One region of the Peribacillus sp. NPDC097224 genome, then DNA from elsewhere that is predicted to be linked to it. Evidence: predicted binding sites of a transcription regulator. Region 1 holds the regulator's gene; each other region holds the start of a gene.
What was found. The regulator LexA, encoded in region 1, represses DNA repair genes until DNA is damaged. The targets are predictions, from matches to a motif close to CGAACATATGTTCG.

Region 1 (5,754 bases):
ATTCACGTACACCAAACCATATATTACGTCCACTATAATTTCCAGGCAATAGATCTGTAGCACCTTTGATGGATGTATTATTTGAACCTGCTAAATCGGCTGAACCTCCAATAAGGCTAGGTAGTTTTTTCGCTAATGCATTCAATACTTCTCCACTGGAAGCACGCGAAGCCAATGTCTTGCCTTCTTCATAAACTGGAATTTCTTGATCCCAGTCTGCAGGTAGTTCACCTTTTATAGAAAGCTCCAGCTGTTCTGCGAGCTCAGGGTACGCTTCTTTATATTTATTAAATAGTTCATTCCATTCTTGTTCTTTTTTATTTCCAGCTTCTACACAAGCTTCATTAAAGTGTGCATATACTTCATCCGGAACATAAAAGTCTTCTTCGAATGTCCATTTGTAAGCTTCTTTTGTCAACTTCATTTCATCAGCACCAAGGGGAGCACCGTGAGCTGCAGACTTACCAGAGCGGTTAGGAGAACCATAACCAATCACTGTCTTCACTTCGATTAAAGTTGGACGAGCTTCATCAGTCTTTGCTTCTTCAATGGCTTTTGCGATTTGTTGTAAATCGTTGCCGTCCTCCACTCTCAGATACTGCCAGCCGTATGATTTAAAACGGTCTGCTACACTTTCACTGAATGATTGGCTAAGATCTCCGTCAAGAGAAATATCGTTTGAATCATATAAAACGACAAGTCTTCCTAGTTGAAGATGGCCTGCTAAAGAAGCAGCTTCAGCTGAAACGCCTTCCATTAAGTCTCCATCCCCACAAATACTATATGTATAATGATCAACCACATTATAAGAATCACGATTGTAGCTTTCAGCCAAGTGACGTTCTGCCATTGCCATACCTACAGCCATTGCAATCCCTTGGCCAAGTGGTCCAGTAGTGGCATCTACTCCAGCAGTATGTCCGTATTCAGGATGCCCAGGAGTTTTACTTCCCCATTGACGGAAACCCTTTAAGTCATCCATTGTCAAGCCGTAACCTGATAAATGCAGGAGACTGTATAATAGCATGGAACCATGTCCTGCCGATAAAACAAAACGGTCTCTATTAAACCAATCAGGATTTTTCGGGTTATGATTCATATAATCAGTCCACAGCTTATATGCCATGGGAGCTGCACCCATAGGCATGCCTGGATGACCTGAATTAGCCTTTTCAATTGCATCGATCGATAATGTACGAATTGTATTAATAGAAAGTGCATCTAATTTATCTAACATGTGTAAAACATCCCTTCCTGTAGTGTACCTCTTTATATTATATTGACTAACTTAATATCACAACTAAAATAACCTTTTCTTGCACAGCTAATTCAATTTTCTACTAATTAAGGATTCACCAAGGTTAGGTTAAACCAAAAAAGAGAATACATACATCGATGCATTCTCTTTTTTCACTTTACATTCCTCATGAGTAATCCTAATGATGGGGCCATCATCAGTCCTTATTGGTTAATGTAAACCTTTTTTTTCTTTAATATTTTTTATTTTTTGAGGTGTGACATCATTACCTTCCGGATCGATAACTTTAACATTTTCTAGCGTATCAGCCATTGAACGTCTAAATGTCTCCAAATACTCACTTCGTAAGGAAGTTTGCTCTTTTGCCTCTTCTACAGTTAAGCCCTCTCCCTTAGCTTTTTTAGAAAGTTCATTGATACGGGCCATTTTTTCTTTTGATAGCATAATTTTTCTCCTTTATATATACGGATATTGACATGGTATTAAAAAAAAAGTGAAATTACAAGTTCTATGATTGATTCTTCGGTGTACCTTGCTGGTATTCCAAGAATCTGCGGTGTACCGTTGCTTTTGACACTTCATAGCCAAAGCCTCTCAGTGTTGCCGCAATCTCCGCAAAAGTTAATCCATTCGAACGCAGTTTCACAATTTCTTCTATGGGTACTTCTTTACGATCCCTGCCAGTGGAGTTTCTTTGGTTCTTCAGGTTTTTCTGGGGCCGGTAGCCATTTTCAACGGCCCTAAGCATACCACGTTTAATTTTCAGGTTATGTAGTTTACGTTGATATTCTTCTACAATACCAACAATTTGGATAACCATGGCATCAGAGTCCGATAACTCTAATTCACCATCATGAGAAAGTGTGAAAATCTTCACTCCTTCTTTAAGTACAACATGAAACAAGGCAATTTTAGCATTTCCTCTTCCCAACCTAGTTTCATCTTGAATCAAGAGAACATCCGCTTCTTTTGTCTTAAAAAGATCAAGCATGTCAAATATCCCGTCACGGTTCAGTTCGTAACCACTTGCCTGCTCTCTTATTATTGAAACGACTTCCATGTCATTATGTTCTGCTAACTTCACTAATTCCTCTTCCTGCCTAGCTAGCGAGGTTTCCTGTGTTTCTTTTTCTGTACTTACCCGACAATAGATGACTGCTTTCATATGAACCTACCTTTACTGCTTACTAGCCAAACTTTGGACTACTTTTTCACTTTCAACTGGTATGACAATGATTTGACCTGCCTTAATAGTATCCGCCCTTACACCGTTATACTCTTCTATCCAACCAATGAATTCTTTTTTTGTCAATTCGGTTTGACCATATTCTTCTGAAATCTCCCATATAGTATCACCTTCGTTAATTTCAATCGAAAGGAAATCCTTATTTTGATTACTATCTAATGTGAAAGAGAATAAAATAGACAAGATAAATACAAATCCTGCTAATAGAATCGTATAAATATTATTTTTGCAAAATGTCTTCATTAATATCCCTCCATAGCGAATGTACGTTCGTTTTTGGTTGATGATTGAATTATAATACGAACGTTTGTTTCAGTCAACAACCAAATTCGAACTTATGTTTGTATAGCATGTGGAGCCATGCTATAATATAGCAAAGAATTATAGAGAAGAGGTGCGTATATGACTAAACTATCAAAACGGCAGCAGGATATTCTTGATTTCATAAAAGATGAAGTTCGTCAAAAAGGTTATCCACCTTCCGTTAGAGAGATTGGCGAAGCTGTGGGACTTGCATCAAGTTCGACTGTACATGGACATTTATCTCGTTTGGAAAGCAAAGGCTTAATCAGACGCGACCCGACTAAACCAAGGGCCATTGAGATTTTAAATATAGAAGAATCTAATAACATTCCAAAAACAAACGTAGTTAACGTACCACTTCTCGGAAAAGTAACCGCAGGTATGCCGATAACTGCCATCGAGAACATAGAGGAATACTTCCCTCTTCCTGAAAGTATGGTTCCACATGATGATCATGTGTTCATGCTTGAAATTATGGGTGAAAGTATGATTGAAGCGGGAATTCATGATGGAGATTATGTCATTGTAAAACAACAAAGCAATGCCAATAACGGAGATATCGTCGTGGCCATGACGGAAGATGATGAAGCCACCGTTAAACGATTCTTTAAGGAACCGGATTACATACGGCTTCAGCCAGAAAACTCCAATATGGAACCTATCATTCTAAGAGATGTAACCATTCTTGGAAGAGTGATCGGGCTATATAGGCAAATTCACTAAAAGCGCACAAATTGCGCTTTTTTTATTTGTTTTAAGTCTATGTATTTCATCCTATGTATATGACAGAAGCAATATTATAATATTTTACTAGAGAGCATTGAATAACAAACCAAGTCAAATAAACAAGGTATAATTCTTTTATATCCGGTGAAATTAGTTCAATAGACATTTCTTTTTGAAAGTGGTGTTACTATGGATTTTCCGACGATACATACGAATTTTTGGGATGCTGTAATGGCTATCCCAACTATCATGATTTTGACCCAAATTATAAAGTTTCTCTTTCCTATCCCCCGAAGTTACGTACCCACTATTGCTTTATGTCTTGGTTTAATCATTTCTATATTCATAAGCCATCGGCATCACTTGACTACCGGGATTTTTATGGGATGGTTTTACGGATACGCCAGTATCGGTAATTACGCCGCACTTAAAACAGCTTTCGTATCCTTTAGGAACTCTGATAATCATTCGGATTGAGTAAACACTGATGGATCCTTCGATCGAAAACCTCTATTTTTTTACGCAAAAAAACTGTCCAGTATTGTTGAACAGCATTTTCAAGCAATAATGGACACATATAGATCAGCTTTCTCTAAACCATCTACACGTGATTCTGGAAAATTTATTCAATCGTGTACCCTCTGCTTTCTACCTCCATCTTGTATTTCTCATGATAATGGATACAATGAACACTACAATTATGGCACCCAGTAACGCAGGCACAATGTAAAACCCTTCTGTTTCAGGTCCGATTGGCCCTAAAATTGCAGTACCAAGCCATGCTCCAACAAATCCAGCAATGATATTTCCAATAATTCCACCCGGCATATCCCTTCCTAAAATCAGGCTTCCCAGCCATCCAATTATTCCACCAACAATTAACATCCAAATTAGCTCCAAAAATAACCACCTCCTTTCTCTAAAATTTATGAAATTTTTTTATTAATAGAACAGACTTGTGACTAATGAAAATCACTTTAAGCTCCTCAGGCAATAAACTTATCGGCTGCTTATATACTTCTACCTATATAGGTACTATAAAAGGCCGCCCTAAAAAGGGTGGCCTTTAGTGTTTGATCTTCCGTTCTCCCTACCACAAAGAAAACCATCCAGTAAGAATGGTTGAAAATTATTATTTGGTTATAATAATAAATGCCGCCAGATAACTGCAATTATCTGGCGGCACCACATGGTAAAAAAGAAAACAATTAAATTGCTTTCTATACTAGAATAAGTATTTTGGCTTCCTTTGTCGATATGACAATATTCCTATTTTCAATTATTTACACTATTTCCTACCATACTTTTTTAATATTTCAACCTTTATTCATCATCATTTTTTCTACACAACCATTTAAAATTGGATTTTCATAACTTGTTGAAGGTTCTTGCAATTCGAAACCCCAAATCATTTACTTAATGGATTATATATCAAATGAACGGTGCGTTTTCAATCCAAAGTGATTAAAGGGCTCTAATATATACCTTCTTACCTAATTATACTATTTCGATAGTCCTGCATTTTACTAAAATGGAAAATAAACACAGGTTATTAAGAACTATTATTAAAATACACTAAATATTCTTTACAAGAGCTCTAAGAAAAGTTATTATACAATAATAAAAGGAGGAGAATGTATGTCATCAATAAATAAACAGAAAATTTTGGATAGCATTCCTCAAAAAGGTTTTTTCGGAAACCCTAAAGGACTATTCACTCTTTTCTTCACGGAGTTTTGGGAGCGCTTCTCCTATTATGGTATGAAGGCCATTCTTGTATACTATATGTATTATGAGGTATCTAAAGGTGGATTAGGTCTTGATGAAAAAACATCTCTAGCCATTGTATCCATCTATGGATCCTTAGTATATATGTCCGGAATTATTGGTGGCTGGTTTGCCGATAGGATTTTCGGAACATCGAAAGCCGTTTTTTACGGCGGTATATTGATTATGCTTGGTCATATTGCACTTGCGATACCGGGCAGCATTTCCATGTTCTTCGTTTCCATGATACTAATCGTTATAGGTACAGGTCTTTTAAAACCTAATGTATCTAGTATTGTTGGGGAGCTATATGCAGAAGACGATAACCGTCGAGATTCTGGTTTCAGCATATTCTACATGGGAATAAACACGGGTGCATTCATTGCTCCGCTTATTGTCGGAACAGTTGGAATGAAGTACAATTTCCACCTTGGATTCGGCATTGCAGCCGTTG
Region 2 (5,754 bases), on a different contig from region 1:
TTCTTCCCCTTGACCATAAATCAGCTTAATTAGTTCACTGTAAGGAATAAAAGGAAGACTTTCAATTTCCTCATCAAAAGAGTTCGTAAATGAGTTGTAACTTAATTGTGAAATAGTATTGATATGCGGAAATAGATGATTGGATTTTCCTTTAATGTACTTAAACCCATCTAGATCATCGGCTGCTTTTCGTCTTTTGCTGATCGACTCCCATTCCAATGCAAAGTAAAGCGGTTGTGTTGATTCAAAGTCAGCTTCAGTAAATTGTTCAAACTTAAAGATCAATTGACAAGCATACATGAAAGCATAAAAATGAGTTAACTGAGGGAATGAGGTTAAAAAGTAGTCCTTATATTTACTTAAATAGATCATATCCTCTTGATATAATTTAGCCATTGAAGGCAGGAGTTGCTGATACTGATTCTTCTTTTTCACCTTATCCTGCTGTTTATCTTTCTCATACTCTAATGTATCTAACTTACTTAAAATAAGCTCTGTTAATATATCCTCTGAATCTTTGTTAGTAAAGATTGACTTAATCGCTGGGTGATCAGCGACCAACACCTCACTCATGAATTTGGCGTATTTTCCAAATTCATTTTGAAGATCTTTATTTAATTTAATATAATTAAATAAAAAAGGATGAACTGGCTGAATTTTATCTTGATTGAACAAGTATTGATTTAAAAACCTTATAAAATCGAATTCATCATCCTCCGAATCGAATTCTACTTCATTGGCAATTAACTGACTAATATCATCTTCTTCTGATACCATGTAAAACTCATTGCCTTTTTTATTTTTAAGATCTTTTACATTAATCTCTGAAATATTTCGTATATACTCTCCCAATACACTGTTAAATCCATCTTTTATTGCTTTCGTTCTCTTTGTTAAGAACGGGAGAATGTCGAGGACCTTCCCAGTAACATGTTTTTTTACTTTCTGTTCTATTAATAGATTTCTCAAGTGATCTCGATCCAAGGTTTGAACCATTCATTATTACTCCCTTTCAAATACAATAGCACCAAAATCATCACGCTTAATCTTATAAGATCTATTATCACTAGGGAAATATACAAGCATTTCCTTCTTCTTGTCTCCGAGACTCATAAGCTTTTCCACTATTTCTACAAACTTAATTGCGTCTTCTTCATCTTTTTTATTTGGACGGTACCCTTCGTACACTTTTGTTAACAATTGAAAAAGGGGATAATCAATATCTAAAAAGATTTTCTGATCATTTATTCCTTCATAAGCCAATAAGATAGACGATTTAAACGCTTCTAAAATATCTTTTTTATTCTCTTCAAGGTGTTCAATGGTTGGTTTTAAATTCATTTTTTGGGCTAAACGATAGTTTTTATTAGGTCTATTTAAGAAGATATAATCTTTTTCTGGGCTGCCTTTCCATTTGAAAATTATGGTTTTAACTTCATCATAAAAATGTTTGATTTTCTTTTTACTTCCTATATTAAAGTAGAATAGATGCTCTAGGTATTTTTTGTAACTACTTTCTTCTACTTTTAAAGAGAATTTTTTATTAGTTAAAAATGTTATTCGAATAAATGCTTCAAAAAACAAATTAGCCGTTTGGTCAGTTAAACTATTTTTATCGAACGGTTTAAGCCAGGCTTTTGAAGTATCATCCTCAATATATTCATTGATGATTTTTGACCAATCATTAAGCGTATTTAATTCAACTACAAGTTGATCGATATGCTTCGATCGATTATGGATTGGATCTAACTGGCTTACCGCTTCTAAAATAGACGATCTCTCTGCCCTATTAAACATTAAATTAGGTACTGAAAACTCAAGTAATTGTATTTGAGTTAATAAATTGATGTTTAAATTTTCATCTGGTATTAAGATATCTGCAATGAAGTTTAGAAAGGCACGCGCAGAAATAACTAATTTTTGTTTAATAATTGTTTTGATTATTATTTGTACAACCTGAAATTGAACTGCTGGACTTTGCATGAATCGGTAGTTTTCATGAACCATGGTATCAATATTATTCTTTTCGTCTTCCATTTGAGCTAAATAAAACGGATTATTCTGAGATGGTAAAAAGATTCGTTCTAATAAAGTAGAGTAGAAAGAAGATAAAGGTCCTGATTCAGTCAGTTCAAACGAGTGATAATCTGCAAAACTAAGTAAATCAAAAGTTTGGTCACTGAAATGACTTGTTATATTTTGAGTAAATAGATCACTACCATTAACAAATGATCTTAACTTGTTATAAGAGAATTCTTTGTGCTGCATATTAATAAAATTATGCAAAACCCCCATATTTATAGCTAAAATAATTTTCTCCGTAGTTTTCTCGATTTTTTCATCAGAGAAATTCTTCAATACTTCTTCCAGTGTTTCCATAGCATTCTTATTTGGTGAGAAACTTTCAGTCGCATCATTTAAAATGATATATTCATTAATGATTTCCGGCTTTTTCTCTTTTAAATAAGCCAGTAAATGAGATTTTCCATCTCCTACACTTCCGCATAGTAAAATGAGATTTCCCTTTTCTCTCCTGTGATTTTCCTCAAGAATATTCTCTAAATCCTCTTGAATCTTACGGGTAACGTGCAAATAATCCTTAAATTCGCTAAATTGACTAGCATTTTCAACAGCTTCCTGGGATGAGTCCTTTAATCGAATTAACTCCCTTAATAAATAACTTTGTCCCGGTCCTAAGTCTTTAGTCAACGTAATAGAATTAGTCTTCTCTTTTTCCTTTAATATATCTGTGGCTGTCAAAGGCTCAATATTTTCTTGAGCTGGCTTAATTGTACCCATGCCTAAAAGTTCTAATATCTTTTTCTGTACAATGTCCTCAATATTATCTCGGGGTTTCGGTATGTCATAAACCGGAAATTTCAAATGATCCGAAGAATAGACTTCAGCAAACCAAACCGCAATTTTGTACATTTCTTTGTGTAATTTGAATGCCTCAGTTATATCGTTAAACTTACCATCATGCGCTGCTTTATTTCCTGAAAGACGAATAACATCAAAAGATTGTTGAATTTCCCTTTTTATATATCCTTCCTTGGATAGGTAGTTAATCTTCTCATGTAACGAAGAAAGATAGGGTGCTTGAATGTTATCTATTTTAAAAACTTGATTTAAAATTTCTTCTGCAAATAGTCTTGCTTTCACAATAGCACTGCTAGGATCTTCAAATATTAATTCATCCATTTTTTTTGCATTGTAAGCTGCTACAGGGTTTATATTTTCTAAGAAACTTAGGAAATAACCTTCTTGTAGATTCATTTTTTCAACTCCGATAGTATTAATCATTTACGATACATTTTAACATATAGGTAATTAATAAGTAAGGTCACCCAATTCCTTCCAATTCGATCCAAATATTTAACGAAAACGAATAAAGGTTCGTAGTAGATTATTGTAATTTACTACTATTCCGTTTATACTTTAATTAATTATTACGTACGTAATTAGGAGGTTTGTTTATGGACGCCATATTCAGTTATAATTTCCCTGCTATTCGAGGGAAACAAGGTGATAAAGAATATTACGTTGTGATGTGCCCTCTTAGAATAATCCCAAAAATTTTTCTTTTTGATGAAGAAGAAATTCCACCAGAACATCGCTCACAACGTATCTTAAATAAGGCTAGGATTCCAGATATCACAAATTACATTGTTGAGAACCCCAAAGATTATGTGTTCTCTTCCATTACAGCCTCTATCGATGGGGATATTGCTTTTATCCCTTTTAAAAATGAAGTTGGATTTAATGATCTTGGACAATTAAAGATCTCTTTAGAATCTAGATTCTTAATTAATGATGGACAGCATAGACGTGCAGCTATAGAAGAAGCTTTAAAACTTTCACCCGAAATCGCTAATGAAACAATTTCAGTCGTTTTTTTTCATGATGAAGGATTAAAAAAATCTCAGCAGATGTTTTCCGATTTAAATCGACATGCAGTAAATACTACATCTTCTATTGGCATTTTATACGATCATCGAGACCGATTGGCTATGATTACAAAAGATATCATTACTAGTGTCCCATTATTAACTAGATACACAGATAAAGAGAGAGTTTCTCTGTCACAAAACTCACCTAAAATTCTTGCGCTAAATCACATTTTTAATACGAACTTGCGCCTACTTGGAAAAAGTAAAGGAGAAAATATTAACCAGGAAGATGAAGATTTCTTGGTTAAGTTTTGGAGTACATTATGTGAATCAATAATAGAATGGAACATGGTCTTAAATAAAGAATTAACTACACGTGAACTTAGAGCTAATTATATTGTAGGACATGGTGTATTTATAGAAGCTGTGGGTCTTGTAGGTCGTTATCTTCGTAAATATCATGAAAATAATTGGCCACAATATATTAAGAGACTTTCAAAAATTGATTGGACACGGGTTAATACAAATGACTGGTTAGGACGAGCCTTTAATCAAAATGGCAGAATTCAAAAAAACAGCTCAACCATACAGTTAACCGCTAATAAAATAAAACAATTAATTGATATTCCTCTAACAGAGCAAGAGCAAGCATTAGAAAATAAATTTTTTAAAGGAGTGAAAGTTTAATGGCAGAAGGAATTATTAGTAGTTTATTTTCAAAAGAAATGCCAATTGTTGAAGATGCAAAAAAACAAATTAAACTAGCCTACAAAATGGACAACCGTCCCTGGGTAGTCGGTTATAGTGGAGGAAAAGATTCTACCGTAGTGGTACAACTTATTTTCGAAGCATTAAGCGAGCTAAATAAAGAAGAGTTGCATAAAAAGGTATATGTCATTTCTTCCGATACACTAGTTGAAACACCATTAATCATTAATTCTATTAATCAAACTTTGAGACGTATACAAGATGAAGCACTCTCACGCGACTTACCTATTGAAACACATAAAGTAAAGCCCATCATTAAACAGTCCTTCTGGGTCAATATTATAGGTAAGGGCTATCCAACTCCTAACCAGCAATTCAGATGGTGTACGGACCGTTTAAAAATCGATCCTGCTAATCAGTTTATCATGGATAAAGTATCATCATTTGGAGAAGTAATCATGGTATTAGGCGTCAGGGAAGATGAAAGTGTTACTAGGGGGAATGTTATACGGTCCCATACAGTTGATGGAAAGTTATTTATGCGTCATTCTACTCTTTCAAACGCTTATGTCTATGCACCAATTAGAAGTTTTTCTCTAGATGACGTTTGGGATTACTTACTTAACCATCCATGCCCTTGGGGAGATGATAATCACGAACTTCATAGACTATATCAAGATTCAAATAGTGGAGAATGCCCGCTTATCATAGATAAAACGATTAAAGAAAATGCTGGATCATGTGGAAATAGCCGTTTTGGCTGCTGGGTTTGTACAGTAGTAAATGAAGATAAAGCATTAACTGGATTTATTCAAAGCGGTCATGACTGGATGAAACCTCTACTTGAATTTAGAAACTGGCTAACTACAATTAGAGATGATCGTACGCGTAGGATGAAGTATAGAATGAATGGTCAAATCTATTATAATGAAGTAAAAATTGAAGACATTGAAGGTGTACCTCATGTCTTAATCCCTAAAAAATCAAGTAGAGCAAAACAACTTGTCCCTTTAAACGAATACAATCATGTAAAAAAAGAAAATCTTAAAGAATATATTTCAGAACATAATATAGATCTTAGCGAAGCAAGCGACCATAAAATTTTAGTGACCTATGAAGAAGAATTACTCGACGGACAAATCGTTGAAAAATACGC
Region 3 (5,754 bases), on a different contig from region 1:
GCCTTTGAGTTACCCGATTTCCTTACGTATAGCTCGGCAGCTGTTACATAGTAAGTCGTTTCCTTAACGGCTGAAGGAGATGCAGTAGGTTTTTTCTTAGATAGATAGGTTAAGGAAGCCCATCCGGTCACGCCGGATGCCGTCTTCACGTTTGCCCAGTTACCCGATTTTTTAATATAGGTAACGGCAGCGCCCTTATTGATCGTCGCCAGCTTCTTTGACGTGGTATTGGCAGACTTACGGACATACAATGAACTGGCTGTAACATAGTACTTGGTTGTACTGACAGCTGCCGGTTTAGCGGTGGCTGTAGGCTTGGAACTAGATATGTATGTTTTAGAAACCCAACCGGTTTTCTTTTTGGAAGATACATAGATTTGTAGCCAATTGCCTTTGGTGGATTTAATTTCTACAACGGTTCCTTTAGGTAAGGTTGCGAGAGCCTTGCTGCTTGTATTATTTGATTTTCTTAATACTAACGAGGAAGCTGTCACATACCCTATCTCGTCCAAATACGTGGTGGAAACCCAGCCCGTTAGTTTTCCATACTTGATTTTCGACCATCCGGATTTTTGTGAAGAGATGGTCACTTCTTTTCCTTTTTTAATTAGGCCCAGAGATTTTGCCGTGGTCTTAGGCTGTTCTCTTATATGGAGGGAACTAGCTGTAACTTTGGCCGTTTTGGAAGCGGCCTGAACTTGATCGGGGGCGTGTGGATACGAGAAAATCGTCAAAAAAACCAAGGTTGCTGCAAATAAGGTGATTATTCTTCTTTTCATTAAAGCTCGCTCCTTTAAATTATGCTGAAATAATCGAATGGTTATGGTTCATCCAGAGGTTGGGTCAGACTTGGTAAGTGAATATAAGTGCACATATACTGCGGAGATGCCTTCATTGGAGTAATCTCCATGATTTTTATCGGTAGCATTGGCGATAGTGTGAAGGAGATTCATTAATAATAGTACAATATACTCACATCAATTAGTAGGTGTTTTTTGGAACTTTTTGTAGGTAATTAGAACGTAATTTACATTAATTGAAGAATTTTGAATTAATATGAGTGAAGTTTGAGGAATTGGGGATGTTAGTTGGAGTGATGGATGATATTTACAAAGGAGGAAATTTAGTGTCTGATCAACCAAAAGAGACGAATAATGAATCGGAAGAAACCTTGACCAACCGACAAGGGCACCCCATAACGAATAATCAAAGCATCCGGACTGTTGGAAACAGGGGACCAAGTACATTAGAGAACTACGACTTCCTGGAAAAAATGAGTCACTTCGATAGAGAGCGGATTCCGGAGCGGGTGGTACATGCACGAGGTGCAGGTGCACATGGATATTTTGTTCCGACAGGCAAGGCGGGAGACGAGCCGGTTTCTAAATATACGAGAGCAAAGGTCTTTCAAGAAGCGGGTAAAAAAACACCGGTATTCGTCAGGTTTTCTTCGGTCATTCATGGGGGAACCTCCCCTGAAACATTACGTGACCCTCGTGGATTTGCCGTTAAGTTTTATACGGAAGATGGAAACTGGGATTTAGTAGGGAACAACCTCAAAATATTCTTTATCCGCGACGCCATGAAATTTCCCGATTTGATCCATGCCTTCAAACCCGACCCTGTTACAAACATTCAGGATGGCAGAAGGATTTTCGATTTCTGCTCAAGTTCTCCGGAAACCTTCCATATGATCACCTTCTTATTTTCGCCTTGGGGCATTCCGGCTAGCTACCGCATGATGCAAGGTTCCGGGGTCAATACATATAAGTGGGTGAATCAAGAGGGGGAAGCAGTCCTGGTCAAGTACCATTGGGAACCAAAGCAAGGGATTAAAAACTTGACGCAGAAAGAAGCGAATGAGATTCAGTCGACGAATTTCAATCATGCTACACAGGATTTATATGAAGCAATCGAAAATGGGGATTATCCAGAATGGGATTTAAATGTACAAATCATGAGTGATGATGCCCATCCTGAACTGGATTTCGATCCATTGGATGATACGAAGATTTGGCCAAAAGACCAATTCCCATGGCTGCATGTCGGCACGATGGTTTTGAATAAGAACCCGGAAGATTATTTCACCGAAGTCGAGCAGGTTGCTTTTGGAACGGGAGTCCTTGTAGATGGATTGGATTTCTCGGATGATAAGATGCTCCAAGGCCGCACATTCTCGTATTCGGATACACAACGTCATCGCGTGGGGGCCAATTATCTGCAACTGCCGATCAATGCACCGAAAAAACGGACGGCGACCAATCAAACGGGCGGCCAAATGCAGTATGAAGTGGGTAGAGGAAACCAAAGTCCTCATATCAACTACGAACCATCGACTGTAGGAGGATTGAAAGAGGCTGAGCAGACGGGTAAAGAGTATACCCCTTTTGTAGAGGGCAAACTGGTCCGTGAAACGATAGATCGCCAAAGCAACACGAAACAAGCAGGTGAAACGTATCGTGAATTCGAGGATTGGGAAAGGGACGAATTGATCTCCAATCTAGTGGATGCACTCGCACCTGCCGATCCACGCATTCAAGAGAAGATGATTACCCTTGCTGAAGAGGCCGATAAAGATTATGGCCGCCGTTTGAAAGAAGGATTAGCGGCAGCCTCCCAACATACCGAGTCTTCCAAACCAATGGGTGGTACGGACAATCCAGAGGAAGGAGTCGAAAAAGGTCATGACGCCGATCCATATTAATAGGATGCAAAAAGTGAACTCCCTTCCTTGAAGGGGGTTTCCCTTTTGTATACCGCTTGTTCGTTTTGCAGGAAATAGATTGGCAAAAAACCAAGGAATCATTTAAACTGTAACTACTCTATTTTTCTCTTACAAAGGAGATGAAAAAATGATTAAATTTCTTTCAGCCCTTCTATTACCCGGTCTTCTAGTCATGCTATTTTCAAGGGTCACCTATAACTATATTGTAGGTCTTATACTAACGGTTGCATTGATCGCCGCTTCCGCATATAAAGGTTATACACATACGAACTTATTAATAATCATTGATGCACTATCACTGACGGTGGGTTTCTGGTTATCAAAAAGAATGATGAAACGAACAGCCAAGAGCGCCTAATTTATAGAGGTGCTTTTTTTGTCTCGATTTCTATGAAAAGGACTCTTTGACCTGCTAGGTTATAAAATGCGAAACAGAATGTTTGTTCGCTTTTCGGTGGTTTGTTTTGAGGATATTGTGGTAGAATGTGTATATATAGTTCTTTAAACGGAATAAATAGAAGGAATAAATCATATCCCTTTTTTCATATAAAACTAATTCAGTAGGAGGCCATGCTTGGTGAAGGAAACGTTTGAGTTAGTCTCAAAATATTCTCCACAGGGAGATCAGCCAGCGGCGATAGAAAAGCTTGTTGCTGGCATAAAAGAAGGAAAGAGTATGCAGACGCTGCTTGGTGCGACAGGGACAGGGAAAACATTCACTGTCTCCAATGTCATCCAACAAATCAATAAGCCTACCCTTGTCATTGCCCATAACAAAACGTTGGCAGGGCAGCTTTACAGTGAGTTCAAAGAGTTTTTCCCCAATAATGCGGTTGAGTACTTTGTCAGCTATTACGATTACTATCAGCCAGAAGCCTATGTGCCTTCCACTGATACTTTCATAGAGAAAGATGCCAGTATCAATGATGAAATCGATAAACTCCGCCACTCGGCGACATCCTCTTTGTTCGAACGGGAAGATGTCATCATCATTGCCAGTGTATCCTGTATTTATGGGTTAGGTTCCCCGGAAGAATACAGGGAGATGGTGGTGTCGCTGCGTACTGGTATGGAGATAGACAGAAATGCACTGCTGCATAAACTTGTAGATATTCAATATGAGAGAAATGATATTGCCTTTCAACGAGGAACGTTCAGGGTCCGCGGAGACGTAGTTGAAATCTTCCCGGCCTCAAAAGATGAACACTGTGTTCGGGTCGAGTTTTTCGGGGACGAGATTGACCGGATTCGGGAAGTCGATGCCCTGACTGGCGAGATCACTGGTGAACGGGAACATATCGCCATCTTTCCGGCATCCCATTTCGTCACACGTGAAGAGAAACTGAATGTGGCGATTCAAAATATTGAAACGGAACTTGAAGAACGATTGGCAGAACTTCGTGAAGATGAAAAGCTTCTTGAAGCACAGCGATTGGAGCAACGGACCCGTTACGATTTGGAAATGATGAGGGAGATGGGTTTCTGTTCGGGTATCGAGAACTATTCCCGTCATTTAACCCTACGCCCCGCAGGAGCTACACCTTACACCTTGATTGACTATTTTCCGGAAGACTTCCTATTGATTGTCGACGAGTCACATGTAACCCTTTCACAGATCCGCGGCATGTTCAATGGCGATCAGGCTCGGAAGCAGGTATTGGTGGACCATGGATTCCGCCTACCCTCTGCGAAAGATAACCGGCCACTCAGATTCGAGGAGTTTGAAAAGAAAGTCCATCAATCCATATTCGTTTCGGCAACTCCAGGACCATATGAATTGGAACATACGCCGGAAATGGTCGAGCAAATTATCCGACCTACTGGATTGCTTGATCCTACCATTGAAGTGCGACCGATTGAAGGGCAGATTGATGACCTGATAGGTGAAATCCAGGAACGGGCTAAACGGGATGAACGGGTTTTAATTACGACATTGACGAAAAAGATGTCCGAGGATTTAACGGATTACCTGAAGGATATAGGAATCAAGGTTCAGTACCTTCATTCTGAGATAAAAACGTTGGAAAGAATTGAAATCATCCGGGAATTGAGGATGGGGAAATATGATGTCCTTGTCGGGATCAATCTTTTGCGGGAAGGTCTGGATATCCCCGAAGTGTCCTTGGTGACCATTCTCGATGCTGATAAAGAAGGATTCCTCCGCTCGGAACGTTCACTCATCCAAACGATGGGCCGTGCCGCCAGGAATGCAAACGGGCACGTCATCATGTATGCTGACCGGATAACGAATTCGATGGAACTGGCCATCAGTGAAACGACACGCCGACGGGAAATCCAGGAAAAATTCAACAAAAAGCATGGAATCACACCACAGACCATCCAAAAGGATATCAGGGATTCCATCCGGGCTACGCAAGTTGCTGAAGATGGGGAAGCGTATCAGGAAGATCCGGCTATCAAACTGTCTAAGCTTCCGAAAAAAGAGCGCGAAAAAGTGGTGGCAAGCATGGAAAAAGAAATGAAAGAAGCGGCAAAGGCACTGGATTTCGAACGGGCTGCTGAACTGCGTGATTTAATATTAGAGTTAAAAGCGGAAGGGTGACGAAACATGGCAATGGATAAAATTGTGATTAAGGGTGCAAGGACCAACAACCTCAAGAATATCGACGTCACGATACCGAGGGATAAGCTTGTAGTGCTAACAGGATTATCCGGTTCCGGGAAGTCGTCCTTGGCTTTTGATACGATATATGCGGAAGGACAAAGACGTTATGTCGAATCACTCTCGGCTTATGCCCGCCAATTCTTAGGGCAGGTGGATAAACCAGACGTGGATATGATTGAAGGGTTATCTCCTGCTATATCGATCGATCAGAAAACGACGAGCAAGAACCCTCGTTCCACTGTGGGAACCGTAACGGAAATTTATGATTATTTAAGATTGCTATATGCGAGGGTCGGCCGGCCGACTTGTCCGATCCATCATATCGAAATCAGTTCCCAGACGATTGAACAAATGGTTGACCGTATACTTGACTATCCGGAACGGACAAAGCTTCAAGTATTGG

Region 2: dndB (DNA sulfur modification protein DndB) is a predicted target of LexA. The motif match lies at 3,386-3,399, and genes of this name have one in related genera.
Region 3: uvrB (excinuclease ABC subunit UvrB) is a predicted target of LexA. The motif match lies at 3,159-3,172, and genes of this name have one in related genera.

Annotation. Positions count from the first base shown of each region.
Region 1 covers NZ_JBIWDK010000012.1:35,035-40,788, forward strand. The annotation lists gene tkt (transketolase) at 1-1,237, opposite strand, end outside; gene ACIQXR_RS18330 (DUF896 domain-containing protein) at 1,469-1,702, opposite strand; gene ACIQXR_RS18335 (YneB family resolvase-like protein) at 1,767-2,423, opposite strand; gene yneA (cell division suppressor protein YneA) at 2,436-2,747, opposite strand; gene lexA (transcriptional repressor LexA) at 2,907-3,530, shown strand; gene ACIQXR_RS18350 (hypothetical protein) at 3,723-4,010, shown strand; gene ACIQXR_RS18355 (GlsB/YeaQ/YmgE family stress response membrane protein) at 4,182-4,418, opposite strand; gene ACIQXR_RS18360 (peptide MFS transporter) at 5,172-5,754, shown strand, end outside.
Region 2 covers NZ_JBIWDK010000007.1:65,866-71,619, reverse strand. The annotation lists gene dptG (DNA phosphorothioation-dependent restriction protein DptG) at 1-996, opposite strand, end outside; gene dptF (DNA phosphorothioation-dependent restriction protein DptF) at 1,003-3,276, opposite strand; gene dndB (DNA sulfur modification protein DndB) at 3,477-4,577, shown strand; gene dndC (DNA phosphorothioation system sulfurtransferase DndC) at 4,577-5,754, shown strand, end outside.
Region 3 covers NZ_JBIWDK010000002.1:302,162-307,915, reverse strand. The annotation lists gene ACIQXR_RS05040 (N-acetylmuramoyl-L-alanine amidase family protein) at 1-779, opposite strand, end outside; gene ACIQXR_RS05035 (catalase) at 1,127-2,704, shown strand; gene ACIQXR_RS05030 (DUF2198 family protein) at 2,853-3,083, shown strand; gene uvrB (excinuclease ABC subunit UvrB) at 3,303-5,288, shown strand; gene uvrA (excinuclease ABC subunit UvrA) at 5,295-5,754, shown strand, end outside.